Regions from separate parts of the Streptomyces sp. XD-27 genome, predicted to be linked through region 1. Evidence: riboswitches for the same ligand, from Rfam matches in the RefSeq annotation. Region 1 holds a riboswitch; the other holds the start of a gene.

The links. A riboswitch is a leader RNA that binds a small molecule or an ion and turns the genes downstream of it on or off. The one in region 1 is predicted to bind cyclic di-AMP.
Region 2: linked by a shared signal. The riboswitch ahead of Q3Y56_RS26680 (M23 family metallopeptidase) and the one ahead of Q3Y56_RS02565 (C40 family peptidase) in region 1 are both predicted to bind cyclic di-AMP.

The regions. Positions count from the first base shown of each region.
Region 1 is NZ_CP130713.1:596,057-599,258, reverse strand. It holds gene polX (DNA polymerase/3'-5' exonuclease PolX) at 1-1,307, shown strand, start outside; cyclic di-AMP (ydaO/yuaA leader) riboswitch at 1,501-1,691, shown strand; gene Q3Y56_RS02565 (C40 family peptidase) at 1,696-2,187, shown strand; gene Q3Y56_RS02560 (pseudouridine synthase) at 2,180-2,854, opposite strand.
Region 2 is NZ_CP130713.1:6,123,151-6,126,352, forward strand. It holds gene Q3Y56_RS26675 (pitrilysin family protein) at 1-882, shown strand, start outside; cyclic di-AMP (ydaO/yuaA leader) riboswitch at 1,105-1,259, shown strand; gene Q3Y56_RS26680 (M23 family metallopeptidase) at 1,273-2,067, shown strand; gene Q3Y56_RS26685 (GntR family transcriptional regulator) at 2,276-3,034, shown strand.

The DNA.
Region 1 (3,202 bases):
AGAAGGCGGGCGGCCGCATCCTCCTCAACGCCGCCATGGACGTCGCCGAGCAGGTCGTCTCCGAGCTGTCGCGGGTCACCGGGTGCGAAGGCTGCACGTACGCCGGATCGCTGCGCCGTATGAAGGAGACCATCGGGGACATCGACGTCCTCGTCGCCGCCGACCGGTCGGCGGCGTTCATGGACGCGTTCAGCGGTCTGCCGTACACCGCCGAGGTCATCGCGCACGGCGAGAAGAAGACCTCCATCCGCACCACCAAAGGGCTCCAGGTGGACCTGCGGGTGCTGCCCCCCGACTCATGGGGCGCGGGCCTGCAGTACTTCACGGGCAGTAAGGCGCACAACATCCGGGTCCGCGAGATGGCGGTGCGCCACAAGCTCAAGCTGTCCGAGTACGGCCTGTTCCACGCCAAGAGCGGAAGGAAGATCACCTCGCAGACCGAGGAGGAGATCTACGACCGGCTCGGCCTGCCCTGGATCCCGCCGACCCTGCGCGAGGACCGCGGCGAGGTGGCCGCCGGGCTGCGCGGCGAACTCCCCGAGCTGGTCACCGAGGAGGACATCCGCGGCGACCTGCACACGCACACCGACCTCACCGACGGCCTCGCCCCGCTGGAGGAGATGGTCGCGGCCGCGGCGGCCCGCGGCTACGCGTACTACGCCGTCACCGACCACGCCCCGGACCTCGTCATGCAGCGGATGACCGACGAGAAGATGCTCGCCCAGCGCGAGCGGGTGCGGGAACTGGACCGCGAGCACCGCCGGATGCGGGTGCTGCACGGCACCGAGCTCAACATCGGCCCCGACGGGGACGTGGACTGGCCCGGCGACTTCCTCGAAGGCTTCGACGTGTGCGTGGCCTCGGTGCACTCGCACTTCAGCCAGAGCCGGGAGGCGCAGACCCGGCGGCTCATACGGGCCTGCGAGAACCCGTACGTCGCGGTCATCGGCCATCCGACCACCCGGCGGATCGGCAAGCGGCCCGCCATCGACGCCGACTTCGACGCGGTGTTCGAGGCGTGCGCCAGAACCGGCACGGCGCTGGAGGTCAACGCCCATCCGGAACGGCTCGACCTGGGCGACGAGGAGATCCTGCGCGCCAAGCGGTACGGGGTGAAGTTCGCGGTGAACTCCGACGCCCACGCCACCCCCCATCTGGCGTACATGCGCTACGGCGTGGGCACCGCGCAGCGGGGCTGGCTCACCCCCGACGACGTCATCAACACCTGGCCGCTCCAGCGGCTGCGCCGCTTCCTGCGCGAGGGCCGGAATCGATCACTCCACCAGGCGGATTCCACTCGTTCGTGAGAGAACAACTCCCGTTGCACGAAGGCACGTTCAGGCCCCTCGGTGAAGGAGTGCGGAGTCTCCCGTGGCATTGGAATTCCGAAATACGGCCGACGTGAAGAAGTTCACAGAAAGCCATCTCGGCTCTGAAGTCCGATGGTTGATGGTGCAGGATCTCCTCCCGGTACAAGATCCCGTCACCGAGGCGGGACCATCCGGGCGGACGCCGAGTCCTGCCGCCGCACCGGATGGCCGGACAGATACGCACAGCGGCAGGAGCGGGAGACCCAAGCACGGCGGACCACGAACACGGTGGTCCTTGGGGTGAAGCCACTTATGTGGCCGGGCAACTTCGCCGGCCCGAACCCGACAGGTCATCTTTCGCAGGCGGATGACGAAGGGCTTCGGCATGTCCGCGATTTCTCGCAAGACCGTGCTTCCCCGTATACCCGCGCTCATATCCAGGACGGGTCAGGTCTCGGCGCTCACCGTGGCGACCGTCACCGCGTCCCTGCTGGTCCCGGGTATGAGCTCCGACGCACAGGCGGCGACCTTGGGATCCAAGGCGCTCAAGATCGCCGCATCGAAGAAGGGCGCACCCTACTCGTACGGGGCAGCGGGCCCCAACCGGTTCGACTGTTCCGGGCTGACGCTCTATTCCTACAAGAAGGCGGGCAAGACGCTGCCGCGTACGGCGGCCGCCCAGTACAACAAGTCCCGGCACGTATCCTCGGGTTCTCGTAAAGCCGGTGATCTGGTGTTCTTCCATTCCGGCGGCAGCGTCTACCACGTCGGGATCTACGCCGGAAAGAACCAGATCTGGCACTCGCCCAAGCCGGGGAAGTCCGTCCGGCTGGAAAGGATCTGGACCCGCCAGGTGTGGTACGGACGGGTCAACTAGGCAATTCCGGGGCGGGCCAGGACCGCAGGGTGCGCCGACTGGTGAACCGGTGCTCGCGGCCGGTGACCGGGTCGGTGAACGCCAGCTCCCGGGCGAGCAGCTGCAGCGGTTCGCTGAAGTCGTCGGGGGCGGGATCGCCGACCACCGGGTAGACCGGATCGCCGAGGATCGGTACCCCGAGCGCGTTCATGTGCACCCGCAGCTGATGGGTGCGCCCGGTCACCGGGCGCAGCCGATAGCGGCCGAGCCCGCCCCGGTGCTCGACCAGCTCGACGCGGCTCTCGCTGTTGGGCGGGCCCGCCACCTCCCGCGCGGCCATCACTCCGCGCTCCTTGACGATCCGGCTGCGCACCGTCCGCGGCAGCGTCAGCCCGGGGTCGTGACGAGCGACGGCCTCGTACTCCTTGCGCACCGCACGGTCCTGGAACAGCGACTGGTACGTGCTGCGGTGCTCCGGCCGGATCACGAACATCACGACGCCCGCGGTGAGCCGGTCCAGCCGGTGGGCGGGGCTCAGCTCGCGCAGGCCCAGGTCCCGGCGGAGCCGCACCAGGGCGGTCTCGGTCACGTGGCGGCCACGGGGCGTGGTGGACAGGAAGTGCGGTTTGTCCACCACCAGCAGGTTCTCGTCGCGGTGGAGCACCTCCAGCTCGAAGGGGACCGGCACCTCCTCGCGCAGCGGCCGGTAGAACCACAGGAAGGCGCCGGGCGTGAAGGGGGCGCCGGGCGCGACGGGCCCGTCCGCCCCGACGATCCCGCCCTCGTCCAGCAGGGCGTCGACCCGATCGGGCCCCAGCGCGGGCAGCCGGTCGACCAGGTGGTCCCGAATCGTCGCCCAGTCCCCTTCGGCGGGCAGCCGCAGCCGGACCGGGTCGATGCCGTCGCGCTGCGGCAGGGGGCGGGCGGGGCGGTGGTTCTGCGTCTCATCGTGCTGCCAGCCTATGGCGTGCCCGGCCCTGGTCGGCCCGGCCGGCCCTTGCCCGGCCCGGCACCGGACCCCTGGGGCGGGGGTGGG
Region 2 (3,202 bases), 5.5 Mb from region 1:
GAGCTGTTCCCGGCCGACTCCCGGATGTCCCGGCCCCGGCAGGGCACCGAGGAGACCGTGAAGCGCATCGACGCCGCCGCGGTCCGGGCGTTCTACGAGGCGCATGTGCGCCCCTCGACCGCGACCGCCGTGGTCGTCGGCGACCTCACCGGCGTCGACCTGGACCAGGCCCTGGCCGACACGCTCGGTGGCTGGACCGGCGGCACCGCGTCGAAGCGCCCGTACCGGCCGATCACCGCCGACGACACCGGCCGGGTGGTGATCGTGGACCGGCCCGGCGCGGTGCAGACCCAGCTGCTCATCGGGCGGACCGGCGCCGACCGGCACGACCGCGTCTGGCCCGCCCAGGTGCTCGGCACCTACTGCCTCGGCGGCACCCTCACCTCCCGGCTCGACCGCGTGCTGCGCGAGGAGAAGGGCTACACCTACGGCGTACGGGCCTTCGGGCAGGTGCTGCGCTCCACCCCGGAGGGGACGGGCGCCGCGATGCTCGCCATCACCGGCTCGGTGGCCACCGAGGTGACGGGCCCCGCGCTGGAGGACACCTGGAAGGTGCTCCGCACGCTCGCCGCCGAGGGGCTGACCGACGCTGAGCGGGACGTCGCGGTGCAGAACCTGGTGGGCGTCGCCCCGCTCAAGTACGAGACGGCGGCGGCCGTCGCGGGCACGCTGGCCGACCAGGTCGAGCAGCACCTGCCGGACGACTTCCAGGCCCATCTGTACGCGAGGCTGGCGGAGACCGGGACGGTGGAGGCCACGGCGGCCGTCGTGAACGCCTTCCCCGTCGACCGGCTCGTCACGGTGCTCGTCGGCGACGCCTCGGTCATCGAGGAGCCGGTGCGGGCGCTCGGGATCGGTGAGGTGAAGGTCGTCACCGGCTGACGGGGGCTCACCTATACGGGACGAAGCGGAACTCCGGCGTCACATAGGACGCCGGAGTTCCGCTTTTCCGTCCCCTGATGCGCTGGGTGTCCGATTTGGGCGAGAGGCTTCCCGTCTGCCCTGTGGCGAGGGCAACAAAAAGCCGGATCCGTTTGGTGATTGAAAGATCGTGCGTCTAGCGTCGATCCGGCTGTTCGTCAGATTGCGTCGCACCCGCGACCCGGACAGTCATCGCCGAGTCCCCGACGCGTGAGCCGAGGGGAGCCGGGGACCCACGTCCCCCTGGGGTGAATCGGGTGCCTCTCCGGAGGGATCCGTAGGAGACCTTCCTGCTCCGAACCCGTCAGCTAACCCGGTAGGCGAGAAGGAAGGAAAGGAGTACGCCGACTCATGGCGTTCACCCGTCCCACCGGGAAGCACCGCCGTCCTCGCCGCACCCCTCTCACCGGTACGCACATCGCCGGTATGGCCACGCTCGCCGCCTCCGGCGTCGTCGCGACCGTCGCCTCTCCCGCGTTCGCCGCGCCCGACGACTCTCCGCGGTTCGAGGACACCGGCCTGAACCAGGCGATCGTCGTCGACGACCACCTCGCGGACGAGATCGGCGTCCAGGCCGCCAACCAGGAGCGGGCGGCCGAGGTGGCCGCCGCCAAGCAGCAGGCGGAGGCGCAGGCCCGCAAGGAGGCCGCCGAGGCCAAGCGCAAGGCCGAGGCCGCCGCCAAGAAGGAGCGGGCCGCCAAGGAGCGCGCCGCCCGCGAGGCCGAGCGCAAGCGCCTGAACACCTACGTCGCGCCGATCGCGGGCTCGTACGTCTCCACCCAGTACCACGCCTCCAGCGGGCTGTGGTCCTCCGGCAGCCACACCGGCGTGGACTTCCACGCCGCGTCGGGCACCACGGTGCACGCGGTCGGCTCCGGCACCGTCGTCGAGGCCGGCTGGGGCGGCGCGTACGGCAACAACGTCGTGATCAAGATGAACGACGGCACCTACACCCAGTACGGCCACATGTCGTCGCTCAGCGTCACGGTCGGCCAGACCGTCACCCCCGGCCAGCAGATCGGGCTCTCGGGCAGCACCGGCAACTCCACCGGGCCGCACCTGCACTTCGAGGCGCGCACCACCGCCGAGTACGGCTCGGACATCGACCCGGTGGCGTACCTGCGCGGCCACGGCGTCGCCATCTGACGCGCACCAGCGCCACGGCGCATCGCGCCACGTCCTCTCGCACAGGCCCCGGCCCCCGGCCGGGGCCTGTTGCTTGGCCAAAAAATATCCATGAAATCAGGCCGGCCGTCGGAAATTCCCGCAGTTTGGAATAGAGTTCACGGAACACGCGTCAATCGGCTGCGTTTCGCGGGGATTAAGGCGGAGGTTCGACGATGCGGGACCGGAAATGACCGGCGATACGACTGCGATCCAGAGCGGTCGCCGGGTTTCGGCGCATGCGGTGTGCACGGCGATTCGCGACGACATCGTCTCCGGCGTGTATCCACCCGGCAGCCGACTGGGCGAGGAACTCCTCGCCCGCCGCTACGGCGTTTCACGCGTGCCGGTGCGCGAGGCGCTGCGCACCCTGGAGTCCGAGGGGTTCGTGACCACCAAGCGGCACGCGGGCGCCTGCGTGGCCCGGCCCTCCGAGCGGGAGGCGGCCGATCTGCTGGACATCCGCGCACTGCTGGAGCCGCTGGGTGCGGCGCGCGCCGCCCAGCGGCGCACCGAGGCCCATCTGAAGGTGCTGCGCGGCCTGGTCAGGCTGGGCCAGGAGCGGGCCCACCGCGGCCAGCTCGGTGAACTGCGGTCGCTGGGCGACTGGTTCCACGAGACGCTCGCCCAGGCCTCCGGCAGCCCGAGCCTGGCGGGGCTGCTGGTGCAGCTCCGTCGCAAGATCGACTGGGTGTACGCGGCCGACCCGGGGCGCATCCCGTCCGCGCCGCCGGGCGGTGTGCGGACCGAGTCGGCGACGGTGCGGGCCGTGGCGGCGTGGGAGGGCCACGGCGCCCTGGTGGACGCGGTGGCGCGCGGGGACGCCGACCGGGCCCGCGAGCTGGCCACGGCGCACGCGGAGCGGTCCCTGGCGGAATACCGGTCGCGCCGCCCGTTCGCGGTGAGCGCTCCGAAACAATCCGTAAACACCGCGCGCGTCAAGAATTAACAACCGGCCCGTATACAAGAGGTCCGCGAGACGAGCAGGTGCCATAAAAAGCTGCGCGGAGAATTTCGCGTTGCCCTGGTGGATATCCGGGTGCCCTGCCGGAAATGGTCGCGGCATGGATGCGGAAACGATAAAGGCCGCGGTGTCCCTGATCGGGACATCGCGGCC